Regions from separate parts of the Mycobacterium novum genome, predicted to be linked through region 2. Evidence: riboswitches for the same ligand, from Rfam matches in the RefSeq annotation. Region 2 holds a riboswitch; the other holds the start of a gene.

Region 1 (7,257 bases), 2.2 Mb from region 2:
CATCGTCCGAAGGTCTCGCTCACGGAAAGTGATAGGCCCGCTGAATGACCGGGCGGGGTGGCCCGCCGTACTGACGACCATTCACATCCGCCTGGCGGCGGTTAGGAACTACTCCCCTTCGCCACCGAAGCTAGCCACGCTTAGCGGCCTGCGGCTGAACGCAGTCGAGACCCCACTTGAAATATGGGTGAACTCAGTCGATTTCAGCCGGCCGGCGGCACCGGTTACCGCTCGCGCACCCACTCATCGTAGAACTGCGGCATCGCCGAGGCCCGAGAGGTGAACTGCGGGTCGCGCTTCTCCAGGAAGGCGCGCACTCCGTCGGCGCCGTCGCCGATGCTGGTGTAGAACATCGCCAGCGAGTCCACCCGGTGGGCCGCATACGGGTCCGGCTGCGCGGAGTTGCGGTAGAGCATCTGCCGTATCAACGCGAACGACACCGGGGAGCGGCCCCTGGTCCACGAGTCGGCCAACGCGCGGGCGTCGCTGAGCAATGCGTCCGGTTCGTGCAGCGAGCGGGCGATCCCGCATGCCCGTGCCGCGTCGGCATCGAGGATGTCGGCCCGATACAGCAGATCCAATGCCGTTGGCATCCCGACGATCCGGGGCAGGAACCACGTCGAACATGCCTCCGGGGTGATGCCCAGCTTGCCGAACACCAGACCGAACCGCGCTTTGGTGGAGAACAGTCGCGCGTCCATCGCCAGCATCATGGTGGCGCCGATCCCGACCGCGGGCCCGTTGACCGCGGCGATCACCGGCTTGCGGCAGTTATAGATCGCCAGCGTGACCTGCCCGCCGGTGTCGCGTACCCGGGCCAGCTCCGGGTCGTTGAGGTCGGCCATGTCGGCCAGCGTCGGGGACTTGGTCTCGTCGAGGCCGAACACGTTGCCGGAACCCGACAGGTCCATCCCCGCGCAGAACGCGCGTCCCGACCCGGTGACGATCACCGCGCGGACCGCGTCGTCGTCGTTGACTTCGACGAAGGTGCGCTCCAGCTCGTCGGCCATCTCGACGGTGAACGCGTTGAGGTGGTCCGGGCGGTCCAGGTAGACGGTGAGGATGCCGTCGGTGACCTCGTGGCGGATCGTGGTGAAGTCCATGCCCTGAGGCTAGTTCCCCCCGCCCAGCAGACGCGAAAGCCCCCATTTCGACGCCAAAATGGGGGCGTTCGCGACTGCTCGCGCGGCTAGACGCCGGCGCCGGCCGCTCGGGCCGTCTCGGCCGCCTTGACCATGTTGGCCAGCGAGGCGGTCACCTCGTCGGTCTTGCGGGTCTTGAGGCCGCAGTCCGGGTTCACCCACAGGCGCTGCGCCGGAACGGCGTCAAGCGCTTCCCGCAATGAGGTGGCCATCTCATCGCTGGACGGCACCCGCGGGGAGTGGATGTCGTAGACGCCCGGCCCCACCCCGTTGGAGAACCCGATCGCATTGAGGTCGTCGAGCACCTCCATGTGCGAGCGGGCCGCCTCGATCGAGGTGACGTCGGCATCCAGGTCGGCGATGGCCCCGATCACCTCGCCGAACTCCGAGTAGCACAGGTGGGTGTGGATCTGGGTCGCATCCGACACCCCCGACGTCGACAGCCGGAACGCGCCGACCGCCCACGTCAGGTAGGCCTCCTGGTCGGCCTTGCGCAGCGGCAGCAGCTCCCGCAGCGCCGGCTCGTCGACCTGGATCACCGCGATGCCGGCGGACTCCAGGTCCACCGTCTCGTCGCGAATCGCCAGCGCCACCTGGTTGGCGGTGTCGGCCAGCGGCTGGTCGTCGCGGACGAACGACCACGCCAGGATGGTCACCGGACCGGTGAGCATGCCCTTGACCGGCTTGTCGGTCAGCGACTGGGCATAGGTGGCCCACTCAGTGGTCATCGGGTGCGGCCGGGAGACGTCACCGAACAGCACGGGCGGACGCACGCACCGGCTGCCGTAGGACTGCACCCAGCCGTTGGCGGTGGCGAAGAACCCCTCCAACTGTTCGGCGAAGTACTGCACCATGTCATTGCGCTCCGGCTCACCGTGCACCAGCACGTCCAAGCCGAGGTCCTCCTGCAGCTTGATCACGGCGGCGATCTCGGCCTTCATCCGGCGGGTGTACTCCGCTTGGTCGATCTCGCCGGCGGCCAGCGCGGCCCGGGCCTTGCGGATGTCGACGGTCTGCGGGAACGACCCGATGGTGGTGGTGGGCAGCGGCGGCAGGTGCAGCCGTTCGGCCTGCGCGGCGCGGCGCGCCTCGGCGCTGCCGCGGTGCGCGCCGGCGACCGTCGCGATCCGGCCGCGGACGTCGGCGTTGTTCAGCCGCGGATCGGACTTGCGGGAGGCGACGGCGGCGTTGGACGCGGCGATCTCGTCGTCAATGGCGTCGCGGCCCTCACGCAGCGCGCGCGCCAGGGTGGCCACCTCGCCCACCTTCTCCGCGCCGAACGCCAGCCAGCTGCGCAGCGCATCGTCGAGCCCGGTCTCACCGTCGAGCGTGTAGGGCACGTGCAGCGTCGAACAGGATGTTGACACAGCGACCGCCCCGGCACTACCCAGCAGCGACGCCAGCTTGGCCAGCGCGGCCTGCAGGTCGGTGCGCCAGATGTTGCGGCCGTCGACCACACCGGCGACCAGCGCCTTGGAGGCCAACTCCGGCACCGACGCGATTTTGGTGTTCGGGCCGTAGACCAGATCGACACCGATCGCCTCGACGGGGGTGCGCGCGAGCGCCGACAGGGCCGCGCCCGGGTCACCGAAGTAGGTCGCGACGAAGATCGCCGGCCGCTTACCCAGGCCACCCAGCCGGGCGTAGACCTGCTCGGCCAGGGCGGGGGCGTCGGCGGCGACGTCGGTCACCAGCACCGGTTCGTCGATCTGCACCCACTCGGCCCCGGCGTCGGCCAGCTTGCCCAACAGTTCGGCGTAGACGTCGGTCAGCTCGTCGAGGCGGAAGATCGGCGCCGGTGCTCCGTCGACGGCCTTGCTCAGCAGCAGGAACGTGACGGGTCCGATGATCACCGGCCGGGCCACGTTGCCGCCGAAGCCCTGCTCCTTGGCCTCGGCCAGCTCGGCGAGCACCTTGGTCGGGTTGAGTGCGAACGTGGTGTCCGGGCCGATCTCCGGGACGATGTAGTGATAGTTGGTGTCGAACCACTTCGTCATCTCCAGCGGGGCGATCTCGGCATTGCCCCGGGCCGCGGCGAAGTAGCGGTCCAGCTCGTCGGCCACCCCGGCGACCCGAGCCGGCAGCGCGCCGAGCAGCACCGCGGTGTCGAGCATCTGGTCGTAGTAGGAGAAGGTATTCACCGGTATCGAGTCCAGGCCGGCTTCGGCCAGCTGCGCCCAGCCGTCACGGCGCAGGCCGGCTGCGACGTTCCGCAGTTCATCCTGTCCGATCCGGCCGGCCCAGTAGCTCTCGGTGGCGCGCTTGAGCTCGCGGCGCGGACCGATCCGCGGTGAGCCGAGAATGGTGGAGGTAAAAGGTTGAGCGGTCACGATCTGATCCTTCAATCGGAGGGTGGGTCACCGCCGGCGGTCGTCCAGCCAATCCGGTCCCGTGCACATTTAATGCACTATAACCCTCAAAAACCAGACGCCCATTCCGCGAGGCGGTGATCCGCCGGGCGCGGCGCACCCGGCACAACAGGCAGGTCTTCGGACTCGCAGGCGCGCACCGACGGTGCTCCTAGTGGCCGTCGCTTCCCAGTCGCGTGCTGTGACCAGTGCTGTTGACGGCGGTCGTTCCTGCATACCGCTGCGGGACAGTCCCGGATTCTCACCGGGTTCCCTCTCGCACACCGCGGAAAACCCACGTTGTGCTCGATGTCGACACCACCTTGCGGCGGTACCGGCAAACCAGTTGCGTGGCCAAGACTACCTGGTCAACCGGCTTGCAGGGCCTCCAGGATGGGGGTCTCGCCATCGTTGAACTCGATGGTGCGGCGTCTCGTCGACGGCTCGATCAGGCAGGCCGCGATCACCTGTGCGACGTTGGCTCGCGACACCGTTCCCTTGGCTGCGTTGTCGGCTGCCGCGGCTGTCTGGATGCGACCGGTGGCCGGTTCGAGGGTGAGCCGACTCGGGCCGAGCACCGTCCAGTCCAGGTCGCTTGCTCGCAGGTGAGCATCGGCGGCGGCCTTGGCTTGCGCGTACGGGAAGAACCCATCGTCCTCGGCCACGCCGTGCCCGGGGCCGGCGCCGAAATAGGACACCATCACGAATCGGCGCACCCCGGCCTGCCCGGCGGCGTCGATCACCCGGATCGCGCCGTCGCGGTCCACCGCGTAGGTCCGGGCGGGGTTGCCGCCGCCGGCGCCGGCGGAGAACACCACCGCGTCGTGGCCCGTCACCAGTTTCGCCAGGGCGTCGGTGTCGAGTTGTTCGATGTCTGCGACCACGGGAACCGCGCCGGTCACTGCCACTTCCTCGCTGTGGTCGGGGTTGCGGAACACCGATGTCACCTGATCGCCGCGTTCGGACAGGATCGGGCTGAGCAGCAGGGCGACCTTGCCGTGGCCGCCGAAGATCACGACGCGTGCCATGCCTCCGACCGTACCTGTTGGCCGTCATGGGTGTGTGGGATGCGACCACCACACCGCCGAGGAACAAATATTAGGTTATAGTCGGGCGGATCCCGAAGGAGTGCTGCTGCGAGATGTTCACCCTTCGCTTCGACATGCGGGCACCCGCATCCGGCGCGCCGCGCAACGAGCTCTACGCCGCGGCCGTCGAGATGTGTGCCTGGGCCGAGACCCGCGGTGCGATCGCCGCGGTGCTGTCCGAGCACCATGGCACCGAGGATGGCCACCTGCCGTCGCCGCCGCTGCTGGCCGCGGCGATCGCCGCCCGGACCGAGACGTTGACGATCATGCTCGCGGCGGTGATCCTCCCGTTCTGGGATCCGGTCCGGCTGGCCGAGGACATCAGCGTGCTCGACATCATCAGCAACGGCCGCGTCGCCTACGCGTTCGGGATCGGTCACCGCGCCGAGGAATATCAGCACTTCGGCATCGACAGCCGTGCGCGCGGCCGGGTCGCCGACGAGAAGCTGGCATTACTGCTACAGCTGTTGCGTGGCGAGCCGGTGCAGCACCAGGGCCGCCGTATCCACGTGACACCGGCGTGCCTCCGCGCACCGCACATCATGGTCGCCGGCGCCAGCCGGGCAGCGGCGCGGCGAGCCGCCCGTCACGGGCTGGGACTCCTCGCCCAGGCGAATCCTCCTGGCCTGAAAGATTTTTACGAGGAACAGTGCCGCGCCCACGGGCGCGAACCCGGGGCGTGCCAGTTCCCCGACGCGGACGCGCCGACGACAGTGTTCGTCACCGACGACGTGGACCGGGCCTGGGATGAGCTGGGTCCGTACCTGCTGCACGATGCCATGACCGCTGCCGCCTACCGGCACGGCGATGCGACGATCGCCAGCATCTCGCGGGCCACCAGCGTGGCGGAACTGCGGGAGACATCGGGCCCCTACCGCATCGTCACCGCGGATGACGCAGTCGCGCAGCTGCGGGCCGGTCGCAGCCTGCCGCTGTTGCCGTTGTGCGGCGGGCTGCCCCCCGCGCTCGCCTGGCCGTATCTGGAACACGCCGCCGCGGCGGTGGCGCGAGGAAACGAAGGGACTCTCAATGAAGAAGTCAAGCCGCCGATTTGGTGATCGGGGGTGAATCGGGTTGCCAGGTGCGGTTGTCACGGATGAGTGCGTAGAGGACGTTGGTGCGGCGCCGCGCCAGGCAGATGGTGGCGGGGATCGGCCGTTTTCCTTCGTCTCGTTTGCGCTGGTAGTAGGCCTTGGAACCGGGGTCGCAGCGGATGGCGGTGAGTGCGGACATGTACATGACGCGGCGCAGTCGTCGGCTGTAGCGCTTGGGGGTGTGCAGTCGTCCGGTGCGCTTTCCGGAATCTTTGGATACCGGCGCCAGCCCGGCCCAAGCGGCGAGTTGGTCGGCAGAGCCGATCAGGGCGGGATCGCCGACGGCGGCGAGGAGTTCCGCACCGAGACGGAAACCCATGCCGGGCATGCTGGTGATCACTGCGGCGGCGGGATGGCGGCGAAATCGGTCCTCGATGTCGGCATCGGTGGATTTGATGCGGTCATCGAGGGCAACCACCTCCCCGGCCAACTCGGCAACGAGTCCGGCAGCGACATCTTCGCCGGGCAGGCGCACCGTCTGGGATTTGGCGGCCGCCACCGCCGCGGCGGCGATCGTGGCCGCGTTGCGCACACCGGCATCGCCGAGCATCTTCGTCAGACGCGAAACACCACTTTGGCGAATGGCTTTCGGTCGCTGATACCGCGTCAGCAGTACCACCCAGCCGCGGTCCTGGGTCAGCTGCGCGGCCCGTTCCAACGCTGGGCAGACCGCGATGAGTTGTTGGCGCAGCCGGTTGATCGTGCGGGTACGGTCAGCGACCAGGTCCGCGCGATGGGCGGTCAGCATCTGCAGCTCGGTGATCAAGACATCATCGGGATGCAGCACAGGCAGATCGGTACCCCGCATGCGCGACTGGTCGGCGATCACCCGGGCATCTTTGGCGTCGGTTTTGCCCTCGCCACCGCGGTACACCGCCGAGGCCTGCCATACCGCACGGCCGGCCAGATACCGGACCGGTTTACCGGCGTCGGCCAGCACCGTCAACAACAGAGCGGCATACACGGTGGTCAAGTCGACCGTCCACGACACCTCGTCAGCCAGTTGCTCAATCTCGGCTACGAGTTCACGGATCGGTTGCTCATCGTTGACCAGTCGGCGCGAGAGCATCACCGCGCCGTTGTCATCGACCACGCACACCCAGTGATGTTCCTTACCGACATCCACTCCAGCCCACACCTGGCTCGCTGCCATCGCACCTCTTTTCGCTTGTCTGCCAACACGATCCCCACGGACAACCCCGCCAGCATTTCCTTAAACAAGCGATCACATCGCAGATCTCAATCAGCGGCCAGAGAAGTCCAAGCAGGTCGGGCGGCCAGTCCCTTCAAGCCGCACCACCAAGGCCGGCTAGCGCCATGCAGCCTCACCCGACCCACCCGGGTCACAGCACAACGTAACAACACGAAGTAACTGCAACTACGAACTTAAGGAAGCCATGAGTCCCACAACCCGCATGGCGGTCTGGTCGACCGGTGGCGTCGGCTCCATCGCGATCGAGGCGATCCGGTCCCGGCCGGACATGGAACTGGTGGGGGTCTGGGTGCATTCGCCGGACAAGGTGGGGCGTGATGCCGGTGAGCTCGCCGGCGGGACCCCGCTCGGGATCACCGCGACCGACGACGC
Region 2 (7,257 bases):
CGTCCGGTGGCCAGCGCGTGATACCCCGGATCGATGTAATCCGGGCCGACCTTGTGTCCGCTGACGTGCAGGCCGCGCGCCGCCAGCGCCGCCATCACCCCGACCGCAACGGTGGTCTTGCCGTGCCCGGACGCGGGCGCGGCCACGACGACGCGGGGGAGCACTACCATTCGATGCCGCGCTGACCCTTCTGGCCGGCGTCCATCGGATGCTTGATCTTGGTCATCTCGGTGACCAGGTCGGCGATCTCGACCAGCCGGGGATGAGCGCGACGGCCGGTGATGACCACGTGTTGGTGACCCGGCCGATCGCGCAAGGTCGCCACCACGTCGTCGACGTCGACCCAACCCCAGTGGATCGGGTAGGTGAACTCGTCGAGCACGTACAGGTCGTGGGTCTGCTCGGCCAGCCGGCGTTTCACCTCGGTCCAGCCGGCCAGCGCGTCGCCGGCGTGATCCTCGGTGCTGCCGGCCTTGCGGCTCCACGACCAGCCCGAGCCCATCTTGTGCCACTGCACCGGGCCGCCCTCGCCGGTCTCGTCGTGCAGGGCGCCGAGCCGCTCCAGCACCGCCTGCTCACCGACGCGCCACTTGGCGGATTTCACGAACTGGAACACCCCGATCGCAAAGCCCTGGTTCCAGCCGCGCAGCGCCGTCCCGAACGCCGCGGTGGACTTGCCCTTGCCGTCGCCGGTGTGCACCATCAGCAGCGGCCGATTGCGGCGCTGCCGGGTGGTCAGGTTGTCATCGGGCACCGTCAACGGTTGTCCCTGCGGCATCAGGCGGCCCCCTTTCCAGTGACGTCACGAACAATGCCGCTGAGCGCCTCGGCACTGACCTGCGGCAGCGGCACGTAGTCGGCCCGCAGCTGCTCGGCCAGGGTGCGCGCCAACCCGAGCCGCATCCGGCCGCTCTCACAATCGACGACGACGGCGGAAAACCCATGTTCGGCAAGATGAGAAGCGGCCTGCCGCGACCGCTCGACCGGGTCGGCGCCGGCGGTGGCCCGGCCGTCGGTCAGCACCACCAGCAGCGGGCGTGACGCCGGGTCGCGCAGCCGTTCCCGGCGGATCACCTCACCGGCCTCGAGCAGTCCCTCGGCCAGCGGCGTGCGGCCACCGGCGGGCAGCTCGTCGAGGCGCACCGCGGCGATCTCCACCGACCCGGTCGCGGGCAGTGCCACTTGCGCTCCGGTGTCGCGGAACGTCACCACCGCCACCCGGTCCCGGCGGCGGTAGGCGTCGAGCAACAGCGACAGGATCGCGGTCTTGACGTGCCGCATCCGCTCGGCGGCGGCCATCGAGCCGGAGGTGTCCACGACGAACAGCACCAGGTTGGCCTCCCGGCCCTCCCGGACGGCGCGGCGAAGATCGGCGGCCTGCAGCAGCATCGGGCCGTCGACCCGGCCTCGGGCGCCCTGATGCGGGGCGGCGGCCCGCAGCGTCTCGAACAGGTGCAGGCCCCCGGCGGCGCCGACGGCGGTGGCACCCACGCGGCGCCCGGAACTGGTGCGGGCCCGGCTGCGCCGGCCGGCACGGCCGGAGCCGACCCCGTCGACGGTGAAAAGCCGTGCCCGGTAAGGGGAGTCAGCACCGACGGTCGAGGTGGCGCCGGGTTTTGCCGGCGCGGGCCCGCGCTGCTCGGGTTGCGCGGCGTTGCCGCCGTCCGGCGGACCGTCGGGCTCGGGGCCGTCGGGATCCGGGTCTGGCTCCGGGCCGGAATCCTGCGGCGGCAGCAGCTCGTCGAGCTCGGTTTCATCGAGCCCCGGGGCGTCAAATGGCTTGCGCCGGCGCCGATGCGGCAGGGCCAGCCGGGCGGCCACCCGCAGATCCTCGATGTTGACCGCGTCGCGCCCCTGCCAGGCGGCGTGCGCGACCGCGGTACGGGCACACACGATGTCGCCGCGCAGGCCGTCGACGTCGAACGCCGCACAGATCTCGCCGATTCGCACCAGCGCGGCGTCGGTGAGCTCCACCCGCGGCAGCAGTTCCTGAGCGTTGCGGATCCGGGCCCGCAGTCGCTCCTCGGCGTCGGCGTAGTCGCGGGCGAAGGCCTCGGGATCGGCGTCGAACGCCAGCCGCCGGCGGACCGCCTCGGCGCGCAGCGCCGGATCGCGCGGCGCGGACACCTCGACCGTCAGCCCGAATCGGTCGAGCAACTGCGGGCGCAGCTCGCCCTCCTCGGGGTTCATCGTCCCGACGATCACGAAACGCGCGGCGTGGCTGACCGAGACCCCGTCGCGTTCCACGGTCAGCCGGCCCATGGCGGCGGCGTCCAGCAACAGGTCCACCAGGTGGTCGGCGAGCAGATTGACCTCGTCGACGTAGAGGATGCCGCGGTTGGCACGCGCCAGCAGCCCGGGCTCGAACTCCACGGCGCCGGCCCCGAGCGCTCGTTCCAGATGGATGGAGCCGACCACCCGGTCCTCGGTGGCGCCGACCGGAAGCTCCACCAGCCGCACCGGGCGGGTCTGCACGGCGGCGTCGGCGGGGAACGGGCCGTCCGGGGAGAGCGGGTTCGGCTCTGCGGGATCGGAGGAGAACCGGTCGCCGGCCACCACGTCGATGGCGGGGAGCACCTGGGCCAGCGCCCGTACCAGCGTCGACTTGGCCGTGCCCTTCTCGCCGCGGATGAGAACCCCGCCGATGCCGGGGGAGATCGCGCTCAGCACGAGCGCCAAGGCCATGTCGTCGAGGCCGCCCGGAGCGTCCGGGTCGCCGCCGAGCACGGCAGGAAACGGGTACAGCTGTTGCATTTGAGGCTCCGCTCGTGATGCCGGTGTTGGCAACGCGAAGCCGGTATTCGGACTGACCGTGGCGCACCGGAATGCGCCGCGGAACACCGTAGCGGGCCTGTGTCGGACTCACACCGACTTCCCTGGCAGTTCGCGCCGATACCCTAACACCGTGCCCACCCAAGCCCATCACGTCACCGTTGTCGGGATCGGCGCCGACGGCTGGGACGGCCTGGGCGAACCGGCGCGCGCAGCGGTCGCGGCCGCCGACGTCGTGATCGGTGCGCCGCGCCAGCTGGATCTGCTGCCCCCCATCGACGGCCAGGAGCGGCAGGGCTGGCCCTCGCCGCTGCGGGCCGGACTCCCGGCGCTGCTCGACGGTCTGACCGGACGACGGGTGGTCGCGCTGGCCTCCGGGGATCCGCTGCTGTCCGGGGTGGGCGGCACGCTGATCGAGCTGCTCGGCGCCTCGCGGGTCAGCGTGATCCCGGCGGTCTCCTCGGTGACGCTGGCCCGGGCCGCGTTGGGCTGGCCGGCGGAGTCGGTCGCGGTCATCAGGGCAGGCGACGTGCACGCGGTGCTGCGCGAGCTGGCGCCGGGCCGGCGGGTGCTGGTGCTCTCCGCCGACGAGACGACGCCCGCCGGGCTCGCGGCGCTGCTGGTCGAGCACGGGTACGGGGCGAGCCGGATGACAGTGCTCGGTGACCTGGGCGGGCAGGCCGAATCCAGGTTGGACAGCACGGCGGCCAGCTACCCCGCATTTCAAGGCCAGGTGCCGCGGCTCAACATCGTCGCCGTCGAGCTCGACGGCCCGCTGCCGGCCGGTTGGACGGCCGGGCTACCCGATGATGCCTACGACCACGACGGGCAGCTCACCAAACGTGACCTGCGGGCCTCCGCGCTGGCGCGCCTGGCACCGGCGCCCGGACAGCTGCTGTGGGATGTCGGTGCGGGCGCCGGCTCGGTCGGCATCGAATGGATGCGCGCGCACCCGAGCTGCCGGGCCATCGCCGTCGAAGCCGATCAGACCAGGGCGCAACGGATCTCGGGCAACGCTCGCAAGCTCGGGGTACCCGCGCTACGCGTCGTGAACGGGCGTGCCCCGGCTGCGTTGGCCGACCTGCCCGCCCCGGACGCCGTCTTCATCGGCGGCGGACTGAGCCGGCCCGGCGTGCTCGACGTTTGCCTATCCGGACTGCGGCCGGGCGGGCGGCTGGTCGCCCACGCGGTGACCTTCGAAACCGAGACGCAGCTGGCGGCGGCCTACCGCGAGCACGGCGGCGAGCTGAGCCGCATCCAGGTCGAGCATGCCGAACCGCTGGGGACCTTCACCGGCTGGAAGCCGGCCCGGGCGGTCACCCAATGGGCGCTAACCGTGTCTGCTTGACGACGATGATCCGGCGAGCTTCTGCATCAGCTGGTCGGCAAGGTGTCGATGCGTGGTGTTCTGTGATGCAGCCAGTAGCCATCCTTCGCCGGTACGCACCGCGACACTGGTATTGACGCGGACGCCGCGACGATTGCGCTGCCTGCCTCTCTTCGTCACAGCCGCGTTTGCCCGGATGAGCGCCACGCTCGGCGTCAGAAACCTCAGGCCTGTGATCTCGGTGTGTAGTCGTGATCCGCGCAGCAGCTTCGCAAACAGCCGAGCGTATGCCGCAGCGATCGCTTCGCGTCCCTTGTAGTGCTGGCCCAGGAAGGTGACGTAGTCCGCGTCGCGGGTGAACACGGCAGCGTAAGCCTCGGGGTGAGCCCGGTCCGTTCTCCGCCATGGTCTGCCCCTTGCCGTATGCGTTGCCGAAGAACAGCGTGCCCGCCGAACGTGTAACCATTGCGGGTTTCGGCGTGATTTTTCGCAGTGGTCACACGTTCGGCGGATCAGTGTCTCCCCGGTCCCGCGCCGGGTCGTAGAGATGGCTCTCCCCGCCGCACGGATCGGGCCGATCGGCCACCGCGCGGCCGACCAGGATCACCGCGGCCGACCGCAGCCCCGCCGCCTCGACGGCATCGGCGATGTCGGCGACGGTGCCGCGCAGTACGCGTTCATCGGGTTGCGAAGCCCGGCAGACCACCGCGACCGGGCAGTCCGCGCCGTAGTCGGATGCCAGCCGGCCCATCAGTTCTCGTATCCGGGTGATCGCCAGGTGCAGCACCAGGGTGGCCCCGGTCGCGGCGAACGCGGCCAGCGATTCGCGTGGCGGCATCGCGGTGGAGGCGGCCTGCACCCGGGTCAACACCACCGACTGCGTCACCAGCGGCACCGTGAGCTCGCGTCCGAGCACGGCGGCCGCCGCCGCATAGGCCGGCACGCCCGGTGTCACCTGCCACGGCACACCGGCGGCATCGAGCCGGCGGGTCTGCTCGAAGACCGCGCTGTAGAGCGACGGATCCCCGGAGACCAGCCGCACCACCCGCCGGCCCGCCCGGTGGGCGGTCGCCAGCCGGCCCACGATCTCATCCAGGTCCAACCCGGCGGTGTCGACGAGTTCGGCTGTGGCGCAGCAATGGCCGAGAACCTCCGGATCCAGGTAACTGCCCGGGTAGAGCACCACGTCGGCATCGGCCAACAGTCGCGCCGCCCGCACCGTCAGCAGGTCCGCGGCCCCCGGTCCGGCGCCGACGAACTGGACCGCTAGCGCACCCATCGCGGCGTCCAGACCCGTCCACCCGTCACCCGTGTCGACGACGCCCCCACCAGCACAAGGCATTTCATATCGATCGCGTCGGTGTCCAACTCGCCCAGCGTGGTCACGGTCAGCGACTCCGATTCCCGGCCGACGTCGCGGCCGACCACCACCACGGTCTGCGGGGCGCGGTGTTCCAGCAGCACTTTGCGGGCCAGTGCGATCTGGTCGGGCCGGGCGCGCGAGGCCGGGTTGTAGATCGCCAGCACCAGATCGGCGTCGGCGATGGCCCGCAGTCGGGACTCGATCACCGACCAGGGCTTGAGGCGATCCGACAGGCTCAACACGGCGAAATCGGCGCCGATCGGGGCACCGGCGGCCGCGGCGACCGCCTGCACCGCGGATACCCCGGGCAGTACCCGCACCGAAACCTGTTGGTATCGCTCGTCGGCCGTTTCGAACATCGCCTCGAATACCGTCGAGGCCATCCCGAACACCCCGGCGTCGCCACCGGAGACCACCGCGACCTTTTCACCGCGGGCGGCCAGATCCAGCGCGAACCGGGCCCGGTCCAACTCGACGGTGTTGCCCGAGGAGTGCCGCTGCAACCCTTCGCGCTGCGGAACCCGGGCGAGATAGGGCCCGTAGCCCACCACGTGGTCCACGGTGGCCAGCGCCGCGGCGGCCTCGGCGGTCAACCAGCCCTCGGGCCCGGGCCCCAGCCCGATGACCAGTAGCTCGGCGGGCTCAGCAAGGGCCTCGACGACTGCCGGGGCCGCATCGCCCGGCATCCGGGAGCGCTGCCCGTTGCGGGAGTCGCCGTCGACCACGATCAGCGACAGATAGGGCACATCGTCGGTCTCGGCCATGGCGGCCACCGGCAGCCAGCGCTGCTGCGGATGACTGGCCCGCTCCACGTAGTAGGCGTGCTCGAGACGGCCGGCGGCGACCAGCGCACGGTATACGGCGGCGAAGGTGCGACCCAGCTTCATGATGATGGCGCCGTCGGTGTCGGCCAGCCGCATCGCCAGCTCGTGCTCGCCCAAGGTGCCCGGCAGCACGGTCAGTACGTCGGTCTGGCGTACCAGCGGCATGCCGAGCACGGCGGTGGCGGCGCTGAAAGCCGGTACGCCCGGGATTATCTCGGTGTCGAAGCGGGTCGACAGCCGGTCGTGCATGTACATGAACGAGCCGTAGAACAGCGGGTCGCCCTCGGTCAGCAACGCCACCGTGCGGCCCGCACTCAGGTGGGCGGCCAGCCGGGACGCGGAGGCCTCGTAGAAGTCCGCGAGTGCCCCGGCATAGCCGCCGGGGTGATCGGTCACCCCGGTGGTGACCGGGTAGCGCAGTTCCTCCTCGATCACGCCGGGCCGGATCAGGTCGGCGGCGATGGTGCGCGCGTAGGAGTTCTTGTTGACCCCGGCGTGGTAGGCCACCACGTCGGCGCCGGAGATGATCCGGGCTGCTTTGCGGGTGATCAGCTCGGGGTCACCCGGGCCCAGGCCCACCCCGTAGAACGTGCCGCTCACGCTGTGTCTCTCATTCGTCGTCCGAGGCCAGGGCGTTCAGCGCCGACGAGGTGATCGCCGAGCCACCGCGGCGACCGCGCAACGTCACGAACGGGATGTCGATGCCGTGCTCGGCGTGCAGTGCCGCCAATGCCGCCTTGGACTCGGCGGCGCCGATGAACCCCACCGGGCAGCCGACGATCACCGCCGGGCGCGGCCCGCCGTCCAGGATCAGCTCCAGCAGGTGAAACAGCGCGGTGGGGGCGTTGCCGATCGCGACGACGGCACCCCCCAACTCCGGCTCCCACAACGAGACCGCCGCCGCCGAGCGGGTGGTGCCCCATTCGGCGGCCAGCGCCGGAACCCGCTCGTCATGCAGGTGGCAGCGCACT

The links. Region 2 has a riboswitch for cobalamin ahead of G6N19_RS14415 (magnesium chelatase subunit D family protein). Riboswitches for the same ligand answer to the same signal wherever they lie in the genome.
Region 1: another riboswitch for cobalamin. It lies ahead of metE (5-methyltetrahydropteroyltriglutamate--homocysteine S-methyltransferase); the one in region 2 lies ahead of G6N19_RS14415 (magnesium chelatase subunit D family protein).

Annotation. Positions count from the first base shown of each region.
Region 1 covers NZ_AP022562.1:817,427-824,683, reverse strand. The annotation lists gene G6N19_RS03730 (crotonase/enoyl-CoA hydratase family protein) at 225-1,103, opposite strand; gene metE (5-methyltetrahydropteroyltriglutamate--homocysteine S-methyltransferase) at 1,190-3,472, opposite strand; cobalamin riboswitch at 3,608-3,804, opposite strand; gene G6N19_RS03720 (SDR family oxidoreductase) at 3,859-4,518, opposite strand; gene G6N19_RS03715 (LLM class flavin-dependent oxidoreductase) at 4,632-5,636, shown strand; gene G6N19_RS03710 (IS110 family RNA-guided transposase) at 5,617-6,825, opposite strand; gene G6N19_RS03705 (NAD(P)H-dependent amine dehydrogenase family protein) at 7,070-7,257, shown strand, end outside.
Region 2 covers NZ_AP022562.1:3,114,250-3,121,506, forward strand. The annotation lists gene G6N19_RS14405 (cobyrinate a,c-diamide synthase) at 1-170, opposite strand, end outside; gene cobO (cob(I)yrinic acid a,c-diamide adenosyltransferase) at 164-778, opposite strand; gene G6N19_RS14415 (magnesium chelatase subunit D family protein) at 778-2,754, opposite strand; cobalamin riboswitch at 2,776-2,923, opposite strand; gene cbiE (precorrin-6y C5,15-methyltransferase (decarboxylating) subunit CbiE) at 2,906-4,120, shown strand; gene G6N19_RS14425 (SgcJ/EcaC family oxidoreductase) at 4,103-4,462, opposite strand; gene cobM (precorrin-4 C(11)-methyltransferase) at 4,596-5,378, opposite strand; gene cobJ (precorrin-3B C(17)-methyltransferase) at 5,366-6,886, opposite strand; gene G6N19_RS14440 (precorrin-8X methylmutase) at 6,897-7,257, opposite strand, start outside.